DNA from 2 places in the Burkholderia savannae genome. Region 1 is predicted to be linked to the other one. Evidence: predicted binding sites of a transcription regulator. Region 1 holds the regulator's gene; the other holds the start of a gene.
The links. The regulator FliA, encoded in region 1, starts transcription of late flagellar genes. The targets are predictions, from matches to a motif close to CTAAAGTTTNNNNNNNNNNNGCCGNTA.
Positions count from the first base shown of each region.

Region 2: a site for FliA is predicted at 4,667-4,693, ahead of flgM (flagellar biosynthesis anti-sigma factor FlgM). Genes of this name have one in related genera too.

Region 1 covers NZ_CP013417.1:58-4,855, reverse strand. The annotation lists gene ahcY (adenosylhomocysteinase) at 1-1,282, opposite strand, end outside; S-adenosyl-L-homocysteine riboswitch at 1,317-1,456, opposite strand; gene WS78_RS00020 (RNA polymerase sigma factor FliA) at 1,586-2,317, opposite strand; gene WS78_RS00015 (MinD/ParA family ATP-binding protein) at 2,342-3,154, opposite strand.
Region 2 covers NZ_CP013417.1:3,806,677-3,815,611, reverse strand. The annotation lists gene WS78_RS18685 (hypothetical protein) at 1-241, opposite strand, end outside; gene WS78_RS18680 (hypothetical protein) at 284-631, opposite strand; gene WS78_RS18675 (RebB family R body protein) at 681-1,214, opposite strand; gene WS78_RS18670 (RebB family R body protein) at 1,220-1,411, opposite strand; gene WS78_RS18665 (RebB family R body protein) at 1,500-1,772, opposite strand; gene WS78_RS18660 (RebB family R body protein) at 1,827-2,093, opposite strand; gene WS78_RS18655 (RebB family R body protein) at 2,132-2,401, opposite strand; gene WS78_RS18650 (RebB family R body protein) at 2,434-2,724, opposite strand; gene WS78_RS18645 (flagella synthesis protein FlgN) at 3,771-4,265, opposite strand; gene flgM (flagellar biosynthesis anti-sigma factor FlgM) at 4,291-4,635, opposite strand; gene flgA (flagellar basal body P-ring formation chaperone FlgA) at 4,739-6,295, opposite strand; gene flgB (flagellar basal body rod protein FlgB) at 6,531-7,022, shown strand; gene flgC (flagellar basal body rod protein FlgC) at 7,112-7,537, shown strand; gene flgD (flagellar hook assembly protein FlgD) at 7,590-8,465, shown strand; gene flgE (flagellar hook protein FlgE) at 8,493-8,935, shown strand, end outside.

The sequences.
Region 1 (4,798 bases):
GCAGCACGTACACCTTGTTGCCGTACTCGCCGCCGCGCGTGAACAGTTCGATCTGCGCGAGCGTCTGGTTCGTGAACGAGTTCGACATCACGAACGACGGGTGGCCGGTCGCGCAGCCGAGGTTCACGAGGCGGCCTTCGGCCAGCAGGATCACGCGCTTGCCGTCCGGGAAGATGATGTGGTCGACCTGCGGCTTGATGTTTTCCCACTGGTACTGGCGGGTCGACGCGACGTCGATTTCCGAGTCGAAGTGGCCGATGTTGCAGACGATCGCGTTGTGGCGCATCGCCTTCATGTGATCGTGGCCGATCACGTGGTAGTTGCCGGTCGCCGTCACGAAGATGTCGGCCTTGTCGGCCGCGTATTCCATCGTCACGACGCGGTAGCCTTCCATCGCCGCCTGCAGCGCGCAGATCGGATCGATTTCGGTGACCCACACGGTCGCGCCGAGGCCGCGCAGCGATTGCGCGCAGCCCTTGCCCACGTCGCCGTAGCCCGCGACGAGCGCGATCTTGCCCGCGATCATCACGTCGGTCGCGCGCTTGATGCCGTCGACGAGCGACTCGCGGCAGCCGTACAGGTTGTCGAACTTCGACTTCGTCACCGAATCGTTCACGTTGAACGCCGGGAACGGCAGGCGGCCGTCCTTTTCCATCTGGTACAGGCGGTGCACGCCCGTCGTGGTTTCTTCGGTCACGCCCTTGATGTGCGCGAGGCGCTTCGAGTACCAGCTGCCGTCGATTTCGAGGTGGCGCGCGATCGACTTGAAGAGCGCGACTTCTTCCTCGTTGGTCGGCTTGGCGATCACCGAGCGATCCTTCTCGGCCTTCGAGCCGAGGATCAGCAGCAGCGTGGCGTCGCCGCCGTCGTCGAGGATCATGTTCGCGAACTCGCCGTTCGGCCATTCGAAGATGCGGTGCGAGAACTCCCAGTATTCGTCGAGCGATTCGCCCTTGAACGCGAAGACGGGCGTGCCGGCCTCGACGATCGCGGCGGCCGCGTGATCCTGCGTCGAGAAGATGTTGCACGACGCCCAGCGCACGTCCGCGCCGAGCGCCTTCAGCGTCTCGATCAGCACGCCCGTCTGGATCGTCATGTGCAGCGAACCGGCGATGCGCGCGCCCGCGAGCGGCTGCTGCGCCTTGTATTCGTCGCGGATCTGCACGAGGCCGGGCATTTCGGTCTCGGCGATGTTCAGCTCCTTGCGGCCCCAGCCGGCAAGCGCGATATCGGCGACGACGTAATCTTGTGCGGAATTGGAATCGATGACAGCGGCGTTCATCACGCCCTCCTTTCTAAAAAAGTTCTAGAAAATTGTGACGTGAGCGCCGTTCAAGTAAGCGGGCGTCATCGGCGGGAACGATCGCCGCTACGCGACGATGCTGCGCCGACACACCGCTCGGTTGACCCTTTCCGAGCCTGGCGGGCGGGGCCCGTCGCAACGCTCCTCGGAAACGAGGTGGGATTGTAGCAAATCGAGACGAAATTTTCCTATCGTGCAAGCGGAGCGCTCGCGCGGCATTTTGCCGGCCTCGCCGACGCGCGCGCGCTTCCCGTGCATTGCGCCCGTCGCCGCCCGGCCGGCTCAGCTCTCCGTGCCGACCCACGCCAGCTCGCGCAGCTTCGCGCGCAGCCGCGCGACCGCCTGGCTGTGCAGCTGGCACACGCGCGATTCGCTCACCTCGAGCACCGCGCCGATCTCGCGCAGGTTCAGCCCGCGCTCGTAGTACAGCGACATCAGCAGCTTCTCGCGCTCCGGCAGGTGCTCGATCGCGTCGACGAGCGCGCTGCGCAGATGCTCGTCGAGCAGCGCGGACAGCGGATCGGCGTGGTCGGCGCGGTAGCGGTCGAGGAACGGCTCGTCGTCGGCCGAGCGGTCGAAATCCTCGTAGTAGACGAGCTGGCTGCCGTGCAGATCCTGCAGCATCGACTGAAATTCGCCGAGCGGCATCTGCAGGTGCTCGGCGATCTCCGTCTCGTTCGCCGCGCGGCCGAGCCGCTGCTCGACCTGGTGCACCGCGTGCTCGACCTCGCGCGACGTCTTGCGCAGGCTGCGCGGCAGCCAGTCGTTGCTGCGCAGCTCGTCGAGCATCGCGCCGCGAATCCGCTGCGTCGCGTAAGTCTCGAACTGCGCGCCCTGGTCTTCCTTGTAGCGGCTCGCCGCGTCGAGCAGGCCGATCATGCCGGCCTGGATCAGGTCGTCGAGATCCACGCTCGCCGGCATCTTCGCGACGAGCTGCAGGCCGAGACGACGCACGAGCGGCGCATATTGCGTCAGCACTTCGTCCTGGGAAATCTTGCCTTGAGCGTTGTACATCGTGCCCTCTCTTCGTCGTGGCGTTCAGGCGGCATGAGCCGCGCCTCGTTCAAACGCCGAACTTCCCGTCCGGACCCGGCCGACGCCAGAACCGGGGCGCATCGGCCAATACAGCAGATCGGCGGCGATCTGCCGGTAATCGCGCGCCGCCGCCGCCGACGCAAACGCGTCCACCACCGTGTGCGCGAGCCCGCGCGCGCGCTCGATCAGCGGATCGGCCGCGACGCACCCCGCGTTCGACAGCGACACCCGCAGATAGCGGCTCGCGACGCCCGCGAGGTTCTCGTACGCGGCCTTCGCGTCGGCCGCGCTCTGCACGTGATTCGTCAGCACGCGGAACTGCGCGAGCGCGTGCGCGTAGTGCAGCCGCTTCATGCACGCGTACGCCTCGGTGATCGCCGACGCCGACACGCGCGTGACGACGAGCACGTCGTGCGCGTCGCGCGCGAGCCCGGAGAGCGCGCCGTTCGCGTCGAGCTGCGCGTCGATCAGCACGATGTCCGCCGCGCCGTCGCCGAGCGCCTCGATCTGCGCGTCGCTGTAGCCGCCGCGCGCGAGCCGCGACGCCCCGCATATCGAGAATCCGAGCTCGTGACGCACCGGCTCGCCGTCGCGCAGCCATGAGCCGCACAGCGTCGCCGAGATCGAGCGGACGTTCGCGCGCTCGTCGACGACGAGCACGTCCTTGCCGAGCGCGGTGAGCGCCGCGGCGAGGTTCGCGACCGTCGACGTGCAGCCGACGCCCGAGGGTCCGCCCGTCACCGCGACGACGCGCGACGCGCGTCCGGCGAGCAGGCGCCGCAATCCTTCGGCCTGGTCGGTGATGCGCTTATCCAAAGCGGACCTCGTGCAGTTCGTTGCCGGCGCGCGTGCTCAACGCGGACAGCATCGCCGGCAGATCGTCGTCGTGCGGCACGAACGGGGAATCCTCGCGCGGCGCGCAGAACGCGCTCTTCAGCAGGAATTTCTTCGTCGCGACGTACAGATTCTCGGGCACCTTCTGGCCGGTCGACACGTAGTGCACCGGCAGCTTGTAGCGGATCACCGTGTCGAGCGCGCCGCCGAGGTTGCTCGCCTCGTCGAGCTTCGTCAGGATGCAGCCCGCGAGATCGGGGTGGCCCGCCGCGCTGCGGTACGCCTGCACGACTTCGTTCAGCGTGTCGCCGTGGCTCGTCGCGTTCAGCAGCAGCAGGCGCTGCACCGGCGTGTCCGCGCCGTGCAGCATCGCGATCTGGTCGGACACCGTGCGGTCGCGCTGGCTCATGCCGATCGTGTCGATCAGCACCATGTGCTTGTTGCGCAGCTCGGCAAGCGCGAGCTGCAGATCGCCGCCGTCCTTCACCGCGTGCACCGGCACGCCGAGGATCTTGCCGAAGATGCGCAGCTGCTCGTGGCCGCCGATCCGGTAACTGTCCGTCGTGAGCAGCGCGACCTTGCTCGCGCCGAAGCGCATCACGCAGCGCGCGGCGAGCTTCGCGGTCGTCGTCGTCTTGCCGACGCCCGTCGGGCCCATCAGCGCGAACACGCCGCCGCGCTCCATCAGCGCGTCTTCGCTGTCGAGCACGGGCAGGTTCGCCGCGAGCACCGAATGCGCCCACTCGGCCGCCGCGTCGAGCGTGTCGTAGCCGGCGCCCTCCGGCAGGTTGTCGACGACCATCCGCACGAGCTGCGCGGAAAAGCCCGCCGCGAACAGGTATTTCGTCAGCGCGCCGTGCACCGGATTGCGGCGCTGGCGCTCGTTCCACATCAGGCCCGCGAACTGCTCTTCCATCAGCTCGCGCAGCGAGCCGAGCTCCTGCATCACCGTGTCGTTGACGATGCGCTCGATGCGCGCCTTCACCGCGTCCGCGACGACGGCCGCGGTGTCTTCCGGCAAGCGCGGCGCCGGCTTGGCCGCCGCCGCATCATCGGCCGGCAGCCGGCGCGAGACGTTGCGCACGATGTCGCGCGCCCATTCGGGCGGCTCGTCCGCGGCGGCGCGCTCGCGCGGCGCCTGCGCGGCCGCCACGGCGGCGCGTGGGCGCGCAACGAGCTCTTCGTGCTGCTTCGTCAGCCGCTTCGCGTGCTCGACGAGCCACGGCGCGGGCTCGGACGGCGCGGCGGGCGGCTGGGCGGCCGGCGGTGGCGCGACGGTGGGCCGAGCGTCGTCGCCGGAAGCGTCGACGCTCGCGCCGAACACCGACGAAAACACGTCGGGAAGACCGCCCGATGCGTAGGGGTTCGCGGCCGAGCGCGCGGCCGGCGCGGCCGACGCGGTGGTCGGCACGACCACCGATGCGGCGGGCGACGCGAACGTCGACAACGAAGACGCGGGCTGACGCGGCGCTTGCGCCTGCGGCTGGGCCGCGCCGTGCGCGGCGTCCGCCGCCGCGCGGCGCGTCGAGATTTCGGCGAGCTCGGCGGCGGGCAGCGCGACGATCTCGACGCGGCCGTCGTCGAGCGTCCGGTTGGACAGTACCGCCGCGTCGGCGCCCATCGCTT
Region 2 (8,935 bases), 420 kb from region 1:
GCTTCACCGGACTGACCATCAGCCCGAGTTGCGGCAGCAGCGTATGCCGCGACACGTGCAGCCCCTGCTGCACCGTGGCGATCAGCTCGGTTTCGTCCGCGAAGGCGTAACGCGCCGTCGGCGCGGTGGCGGCCCAGTCGAGCCACTCGGTGCCGCCGTCGACGAACTCGAGCGCCCGCTTTCCGATATCGGACAGCGCGTCGGGCTGCGGTATCAACTTGCCGGCAACGGATACGGTCATGGCAATGCTCCTTGGTCGGACTGCGGGTGCATACCGTCCGCTTCAGCCCGCCGGGAAGCCCTTGAGCACGGTCGCGGCGACCGTGCCGATCTTCGCGTAGTCGTCGGTCGCGGACTTCATCATGTCCTGCGCCTGGGTGAGCGCCGCCGCGTATTGCGGCTTGCCGGTGGCGAGGAACTGCGCCATCGCCACGCCGGCGGCCGTCGTCGCGATCGTGGTGATGTTGCGCAGCGCGTCGGTCGCGTCCTGTACCGCGAGCGCGGTCGATTGGGCGACCGACTGGTAGGCCTTGCCCGCGCCGCTCGTCAGCACCACCTGCGGGCTCATCGTCGCGAGCTGGCTCTGGTTGATCACGTCGATGACTTGAGAGTTCACCTTCGAGGGGTCCATGACATTTCCTTCGGTGTATTGAATTGTTCAGCGATCCGCATGAACCCCGTCAGCTCTTGCCGCCCGATCCGCCGTGGATCGGCGTGTCGCCGCCGGGCTTCGATAGGGCCGCCGTGACCGATTGTGCGAACTGATCCAGCGCATACTCGGCGTCGCCCGCGTCCTGCGCGGCCGTGTCGGCCGATACCTTCAGCTCGTCGAGGGCGGCCTTGGCTTCACCGAACGCGGTCTCGCCTTCCTTGACGGCCGCCTCCACGACGGAAACGGGCGACAATGATTCGTCGGGGCCCGGCAGCGGATGCACGTCGGGCGGCGGCGTCGGCGCGGGCGGCGGAGGCGGCGGCGGGACCGGGAACGGCACGGCGAGGATCTTCGCGCACGCGGCCGTCAGCGCGGCCGAATTGATCATGCCTGCGCTTTGCTGGCGGCTCACCGCGTTGTGCATTGCCATGCCGAGCGTCTCCAGCAAGACGGCGTCGAGCATGCCGAACGCTTGTGACGGCGCTTGGCCGGTCGTCAGCGTGACGACGTTGCTGACGGCGTCGACGATTTGACTGTTGACGGAGCTGTCATCGGTGCTCATGACGGTTAGCTTCCCTGTTGGCTTCCCTTTGCGATGATCAAGGCGAGAACCTGAGTCGTGGCCGCGCCGGCGATGACCTGGCCTCGCTGCTGATTGGCGACGGCATTGCTCATCGCGATGCCGAGGCTGTCGGCCATCGCGAGATAGGTCATTGCCATCGCGACTGCGGCCGTTTGACCTACGGCGAGCTCGGGCATCGCGCAGACCGGTTCAGCGGAATACTCGATGGCTGGCGCGCGCGGCGCCCGCGTACCCCGGTGCGTCGGCCGCGGGCGTCACGCGTGGTTATTTCAGGCCGAGGATTTCCGCGGTGGCGGCGCCCGTGGTGCCCGTTTCCACCGTCAGCAGCGTGGACACGGCCTGCGTGGTGGACGCCTGCATCGTCACGTACGATTGCTGCTGATTGTTCGTGGCGTTGTGGGCGGCGTTCGACAGCGCCTGGCTCGTCGCCACGTACAGGTTGCCCATCGCGACGGATGGCGCGTCGCCCAGTACCTTCGTGTTGACTTGCGAGACCGAATCGGTGATCTGGCTGTTGACTGAAGTGGGAAATGCCATGATTCATACTCCTTAATATATGGATGACGAGGCGTGGTGATCGACGCAGGACCCTCAGCCGAGGATCTTCTTGGTCGCCATTGCCGTACTGCCGGTATCCAACGAGTACAGTAGCGCGACGCCCATCGTGGTCGCAGCCTGCGCCGTGACGTACATCTGCTGTTGCGCCAGGGTCGCGTTGTGTGCCGCGTTGGCCAAGGCCTGCGCCGTGGCCTGGTACAGGTTGCCCATCGCAATGGACGCAGACACCCCCAGCACCTGGGTGTTCGCCTGGGTCACCGAATCGGTAACCTGGTTGTTGACGGCGGTGGGAAAGGCCATGTGCTCAACTCCTTGGTGTCAACGGTCGCCGGCAGTCCTCAAGTGCCGAGGATCTTGGTGGTGGCGATCCCGGTCGTGGCCGTGTCGAGCGAGTACAGCGTCGCGACGCCCATCGTGGTGGCGGCTTGCGCCGTGACGTAGCTCTGTTGCTGCGCGTAGGTCGCGTTGTGCGCCGCGTTGGCCAAGGCTTGCGCCGTAGCCTGGTACAGGTTGCCCATCGCGATGGCCGGCGCGTCGCCCAGCACTTTGGTGTTGGCCTGGGTGACGGAATCGGTGATCTGGTCATTGACGCTGGTCGGAAAAGCCATGTCGGGCTCCTCAATGAATTGGGCTTGGGCGATCAGCTGCCGAGGCCGCGAACGCCGGTGCTCAGGATGTCCTTGGTCGATACGCCGGTGGCGGCGGTGTCGAGCGAGTACAGCGTCGCCACGCCCATCGTGGTGGCGGCTTGAGTGGTGACGTAGCTTTGCTGCTGAGCGTTGGTGGCGTTGTGGGCGGTATTGGCGAGCGCTTGCGCCGTGGCCTGATAGAGGTTGCCCATCGCGATCGCCGGCGCATCGCCCAATACCTTGGTATTGGCCTGGGTGACGGAATCGGTGATCTGGTCGTTGACGCTGGTCGGAAATGCCATGGTTGCTCCTTGATGAACATGAAGCTGCCTTTCGGCGGGATGTGTTTTCGGTACGAACCCTGCGTCGCTTGGTAGGTCCGTGAAAACATCTTAGGAAAGCAACCGTGGGCGCAATTGGCGCGATCTACGGAAAACGCGGCGCCGAATCGGAAAAGCGGTCGTAATCGGCCGAATGAACGGGCCGCGCGGATCAGCGAATTCGCCGTGTCGGCCTCGATTTCCGTCGTGGAGCGGAATGCGGCGTGCGGAAAAAGCGCCGATTTGCGGGGGAAGTTCCGATTGGATTCGGGCGGACGTGAAAGGGCGCCGCCGGCCGGATAAGAAGTCTCGGGTGCCGCTTCGATGGCCAGCGGCGCGGACGATGCGTGAACCGGCGGCCGGGACGTCTTGCCTCGACGCAGCGTCATGCGATGTGATGGTTTGCGGCGGCAGCGGCGGCAGCGGCGGCAGCGGCGGTGGCAGCGGTAGCGGCGGCGGTGGTCGCGGTGCGGTGGCGGCAACCGCAACCGCAACCGCAACCGCAACCGCAACGGCAACGGCAGAGGCAGAGGCAGAGGCAGAGGCAGAGGCAGAGGCAGAGGCAGAGGCAGAGGCAGAGGCAGAGGCAGAGGCAGGCGGCCTCGGGTTCCCCGCTCGATTCCGGCGCGGGAAGCGGAGCCCGGTCGAATCCCGGTTTGCGACGCGTGCAAACGGGCGACGCCGGAGCCGCCAGGTCGTCCACGCGTAATGAGTCAGGGGAGGAAAAGTCGGGGCGATGCGCGTCGCCGGATTCGGGGCAATCGGGCGACGGGAACATGGGGCGCCGGGCAGGGCAACGATTCACGCGCATTCCGCCGCGCTCGGGACAGCCATCGTCCGGCGCTCGCGCGCGAGTCAGCTTGTGGCGTCCGAGGGATGAGCGGGGCCGACGAAGGCGCCGGCAGGCGGCGCGAATGAAGCCGATTCGCGATATCGATCGTCGCGAATGAGTACGATCGACGCCGGCTCGGCTTGCTTCGAGAGCCCGTGCCGACGCGCGAGCCGCGCCCGGCGATCGAGGGGCGTATTTAGGGCGCGGCCGTCGCGACGCGGCCGTCCGGCCCGTAAAAGCCGTTGCGCTGCGGCGCGGCGCGCAGCACGGAGAGCGTGCGTTCGTTGTAGTCCATCCGAATGCGGATCAGCATTCCGTTGATCGCGTTCGCGTGGCGCGCGCGCTCGGCCGATTGCTGCAGCAACTGCCAGCCGTTCGCGAGGCGCGCGTCGGTTTCGGCCGCGCGATCCATTCCTTTCTTGCCGGCCGGCAGGCCGCGCGACGCGAGCAGCGTGTCGCGCTGGCGTTCGAGCTGCGCGAGCTTTTCGATCAGCTCGGTTTTCCTGTCGACGATGCCCGGCAGCGCGTCGATCGGCGATGCCGTCGTCAGCGCCTTTTCCTCGTAGGCGAGCAGGGACGCGAACGCTTCGATCGTCGCGTGCTCGTCGTTGACCGTGGCCAGCAGTTCGTCTCTCATCTCGTTTGGCTCGACTTGGCGGCGCGCGGACCGTCCGTGCGCCGTGTTACGCATTCCGTCGTCCGGCCGTGAAGCCGGCTCAGCTGTTGCCCGTTTGCGGCGGCTGCTTCAGCAAATCGCGGGCGGTCTGCAGGATTCCGTCGGCGATCTTGCCCGTGTCGATCGACAGCGTGCCGTTCTTGATCGCGTCCCGGATCGCCTCGACCTGCGCGGTATCGATGTCGGCGCTGCCCGAGGCGGCCAGGCCGCGCAGTGTCGACGACAGGCCGGACAGGCTCACGTTCGCATCCCCGCCCGTCGGCGCGCTCGCGGCGCCGGCAGGCGCCTGAGCCGCGGCCGGCTGGCCGGCTTGCGTGCGAGCCGTGCCCGCACTGGCGTTCGACAGCGTGCGGGCGTTCGAAGTAGTGGTGGAATCGACTTTCACGATGGTGTTTCCTGTACGGGTTTGACCACGATAACGGCAAGGCCGGCCCGAACTTTAGCACCCGTTTTTCGGTAAATCCCTGAATCAACGAAAGTTTGCAATCTTAGAGGGGGATCTCGACCGTCGCGGCGTCCTTGACGATCGCCGTGACGATCTGGCCCGCCGCCATCCGCACCCGCACCTGCTGGCCGGGCGCCGCGTTGTTGAGCACGCTGCCGTCGGCCGAAATCGTGAATCCCTGCCCCGACGCGACGACCCGCACCGTCTGCCCGATCGACACCGACGCCGCGCTCTTCAGCAGATCCTGGCGCAGCGGCAGCCCGGCCGCGACGCGCGTGAGCGCGGTCGCGCCGACCGCCTGCTGAGGATCGGTGATCACGGCGAGCGGCAGCGTCGTCAGGTCGCCGTCGCGCGCGACGAGATCGGCGGCGGACAGCGTTTCGCCGGGCGCGATCTGGCGCGCCGCGATGTAATAGGTCGCCTGGACGGCGAGTTTCGCCTGCAGGTAGATCGTCCACGGACGCTCGCCCGCGCAGCGCACGCCGACCGTCGTGCGGCCCCACAGGCGCGCGCCCGACGGCAGGAACGGCTCGAGCGTCGTGCATGCGGCGAGGCCGCGCGGGAACGCTGGCGCGACCGTGATGGTGGTCTTGCCGGGCAGGCCCGCCGCCTGCTGTTGCAGGAACGCGAGCGCCGCGCGGCGGATCGTTTCTCCGTCCTGCTGGCCGGCCGGAACCGGAATCGGGGCCGGAATCGCAACCGGGGCCGCGGCGGCCGCCGCCGTGCGAAGCGGCGCGGGACGGGCCGGCAGCGCGCGCGGCGCGGGCTCCGCGCGCAACGACACGGGAAGCACGCCGCTTCGCGTGGCGGCTGCGGCTTGCGCGCGCCGCGCCTGCCACGGCTGGGCGGTTGCCTGCGCGTTGGCGGGCTGGCCGGCGGACGCGCCCGCGTCCCGTGCGACGACCGTCGCGACCTGCTGCGCATCGGCCGGCGCGCGCGGCGCGGCGCCCGCGCGGAATGCGGGATTGGCGCCGGCGGCGACGCTTGCCGCCGGGTTGTTCCGATTCGCGGGGATGGGCGCGTTCGCGCCGCCCGGAGGGGGCCATCCGGCTCTCGCTGACACCGTGCCTGCCGAAGGATTCGATCCGGCCGTCGGCGATGCGGAGTTCGCGCCCCCGGAGTTCGCGCCCCCGGAATTCGCGCCCCCATTGCGCGCGCCTGCCGGCGCGGCCGCATTCGCTTGCCTGCTCCACCCGACGGCGGGCGGTGCCGCGATCCGGTCGCTCGATGCGGCCGGGCCCGGTTCGATCACGATCGGGCCGTCGTTTCGTTCGGCTGCCGTCGCGGGGCGGGCAGGATCGTCCGATCCCGCGCCGGTCCGGCCGGCCCACACGGCGGCCGCCTGGGCGGCGGCCTGCGCGTTCCACGCGCCTGTGCCCGCCGCATGGCCCGTTCCGTTCCGGCCGGCCGCGCCCGGCGTGCCGGCCCCCGCGGCGTTCGCCGCGTTCGCGAGCGCCGTCTCCGCCGATTCGCCGCGCCCGGGAATCACGATCATCCCGCCGTCGCCCGCCTGTTGCGCGAGCGCGCCGCACATCCAGCCCGCCAGCGCGAGCGCCGCCGCGAAGCGCGTGCGCGTCGCGCGGCCTGCGTCAGTCGTCATCGCGCCCTCCTCGAAACCGTTTGGTACGGGTTGCATTCTAGGGATGGGCGAGCGCCGGCAAACCGCGAATAGAGGGGCCCTTTGCCGGTTATTCGCCCGATTGCCCGTTGCGTCGCCCGCCTACCATGCGTCTCATGGAAAAAAGCCTCTTTGGCCGCCCGTGGTCGAGCGACTGAGCGTCGCGGTCGATCGCGGGCGGCGAAGGAGCGGCGCATCTTCAGACGGAGGCTTGCAGATGCTGGACAAACTCGATGCCGAATTCGCATTCGGCCGCCAGGCGCTCGACGTGCGCGCATATCGGCAGGAACTGTTGTCGTCGAACATCGCGAACGCCGACACCCCCGGCTACCGCGCGCGCGACGTCAACTTCTCGTCGACGCTCGCCCGCGCGCTCAAGCAGGACGGCGCGGCGAGCGCCGGCAACGCGGCGCAACTGCCGCTCGCTCAGCCGGCGGGCGTGACGGGCGGGATGTCGATGGCGACGACGTCGGGCGCGCACCTCGCGGGCAACGTGAAGCTGATTCCGACGGGCGGCCCGAGCGACGACTACGGCCGCGCGCAGTACCGGATTCCGCAGCAGCCGGCGCTCGACGGCAACACCGTCGATCTCGACACCGAGCGCGTGCAGTTCGCCGACAACGCGGTGCATTACCAGGCCGGGATGACGGTGATGACCCAGCAGATCAAGACGATGATCGCCGCGATCACGTCGAATTCGAGTTCGTGACGCGCCGCTTCGGCGCTTTGCTTTTTCCCGCGTGTCGCGCGCGTCACGGGAAACGGTTGAATGAGCGCGCAACGCGATAAGGAGTACGCATGCCTTCATTGATGAACATTTTCGATGTTGCGGGTTCCGCGATGTCGGCCCAGTCGCAGCGTCTGAACGTGACGGCGTCGAATCTCGCGAACGCCGACAGCGCGACGGGCCCCGACGGCAAGCCCTACAAGGCGAAGCAGGTGGTGTTCGCGACCGCGCCGATGGGGCGCGCGCGCACCGCGTCGGGCCAGGGCGTCGGCGGCGTGCAGGTGACCAAGGTGATCGACGATCCGTCGCCGATGAAGACGACCTACGACCCGTCGAACCCCGCCGCCGACCAGAACGGCTACGTGACGATGCCGAACGTCGATCCGGTGCAGGAGATGGTCAACATGATTTCCGCGTCGCGCTCGTACCAGGCGAACGTCGAGACGCTCAACACCGCGAAGCAGCTGATGCTGAAGACGCTGACGATCGGCAGCTGACGCGCGGCTTTCCATCGACCGAAACACGCATAGCAGAGAAAGGCGAACCGGGATGACATCCTCCTTTACGACCATCGGCAGCAGCGGCACCACCGTGAACCCGCTGCCGTTCGACACGATGAGCTCGAACAGCCAATCGTCGAGCACGACGGGCACGAACGCGGCGAGCGGCACGAGCGGCGCCGGCAACGCCAGCGGCACGAACGGTACGAACGGCGCCGGCGGCACCGGCGGCACGAACGCGAACATCAACGTCGCGAGCTCGCTGTCGACGACGTCGGCGGCCGACCTGCAGACGACGTTCCTCACGCTGCTCGTCACGCAACTCAAGAATCAGGACCCGACGAGCCCCGTCGACAGCTCGCAGATGACGTCGCAGCTCGCGCAGATCAACACCGTGAGCGGCATCGCGCAACTGAACACGGCGCTCACGTCGCTGTCGTCGCAGCTCACCGCGGGCCAGCAGACCCAGGCGGCGATGCTGATCGGCTCGAACGTGCTCGCCCCGGGCAACACCGTGCCCGTCAAGAGCGGCGCGGCCTCGCCGTTCGGCGTGCAGCTCACGAGCGCCGTGTCGAACCTGACGATCACCGTGAAGAACGCGTCGGGCGTCGTCGTCAACACGATCAACGCGGGCGCGCAGTCGGCGGGCACGGTGCCGTTCAACTGGACGCCGACCGACACGGCCGGCAACGCGCTGCCCGACGGCACCTACACGATCAGCGCGAGCTACACCGACACGTCCGGCAAGCAGTACGCGCCCACGACGCTGTCGTCCGCGCAGGTGCTGAGCGTCGTCAAGCAGGCGGACGGCACGCCGGGGCTCGTGCTGTCGAACGGCTCGACGGTCGGCTTCAGCCAGGTCGCGTCGATTTTCCCGAACACGAAGAGCGCGTCGAACGGCAGCTCCTCGTCTTCCACCAACTAATCCAGCTTCTTCGCTACGGAGACCGAGATGGGCTATCAACAGGGTTTGAGCGGTTTGGCGGGCGCGTCGAGCGATCTCGACGTGATCGGCAACAACATCGCGAACGCCAACACGGTGGGCTTCAAGGGCAGCACCGCGCAGTTTTCCGACATGTACGCGAATTCGGTCGCATCGGCCGTGAACAACCCGATCGGCATCGGCACGATGCTCGCGTCGGTGCAGCAGCAGTTCAGCCAGGGCACGATCTCGTCCAGCACGTCGTCGCTGAACGTCGCGATCAACGGCAACGGCTTCTTCCAGATGTCGAACAACGGCGTGACCACGTACTCGCGCGACGGCACGTTCCAGCGCGACAAGAACGGCTACATCGTCAACTCGCAGGGCCTGAACCTGATGGGCTACGCGGCGAACGCGAACGGCGTGATCAACACCGCGGCGACCGTGCCGCTGCAGGCGCCGACGACCAACAT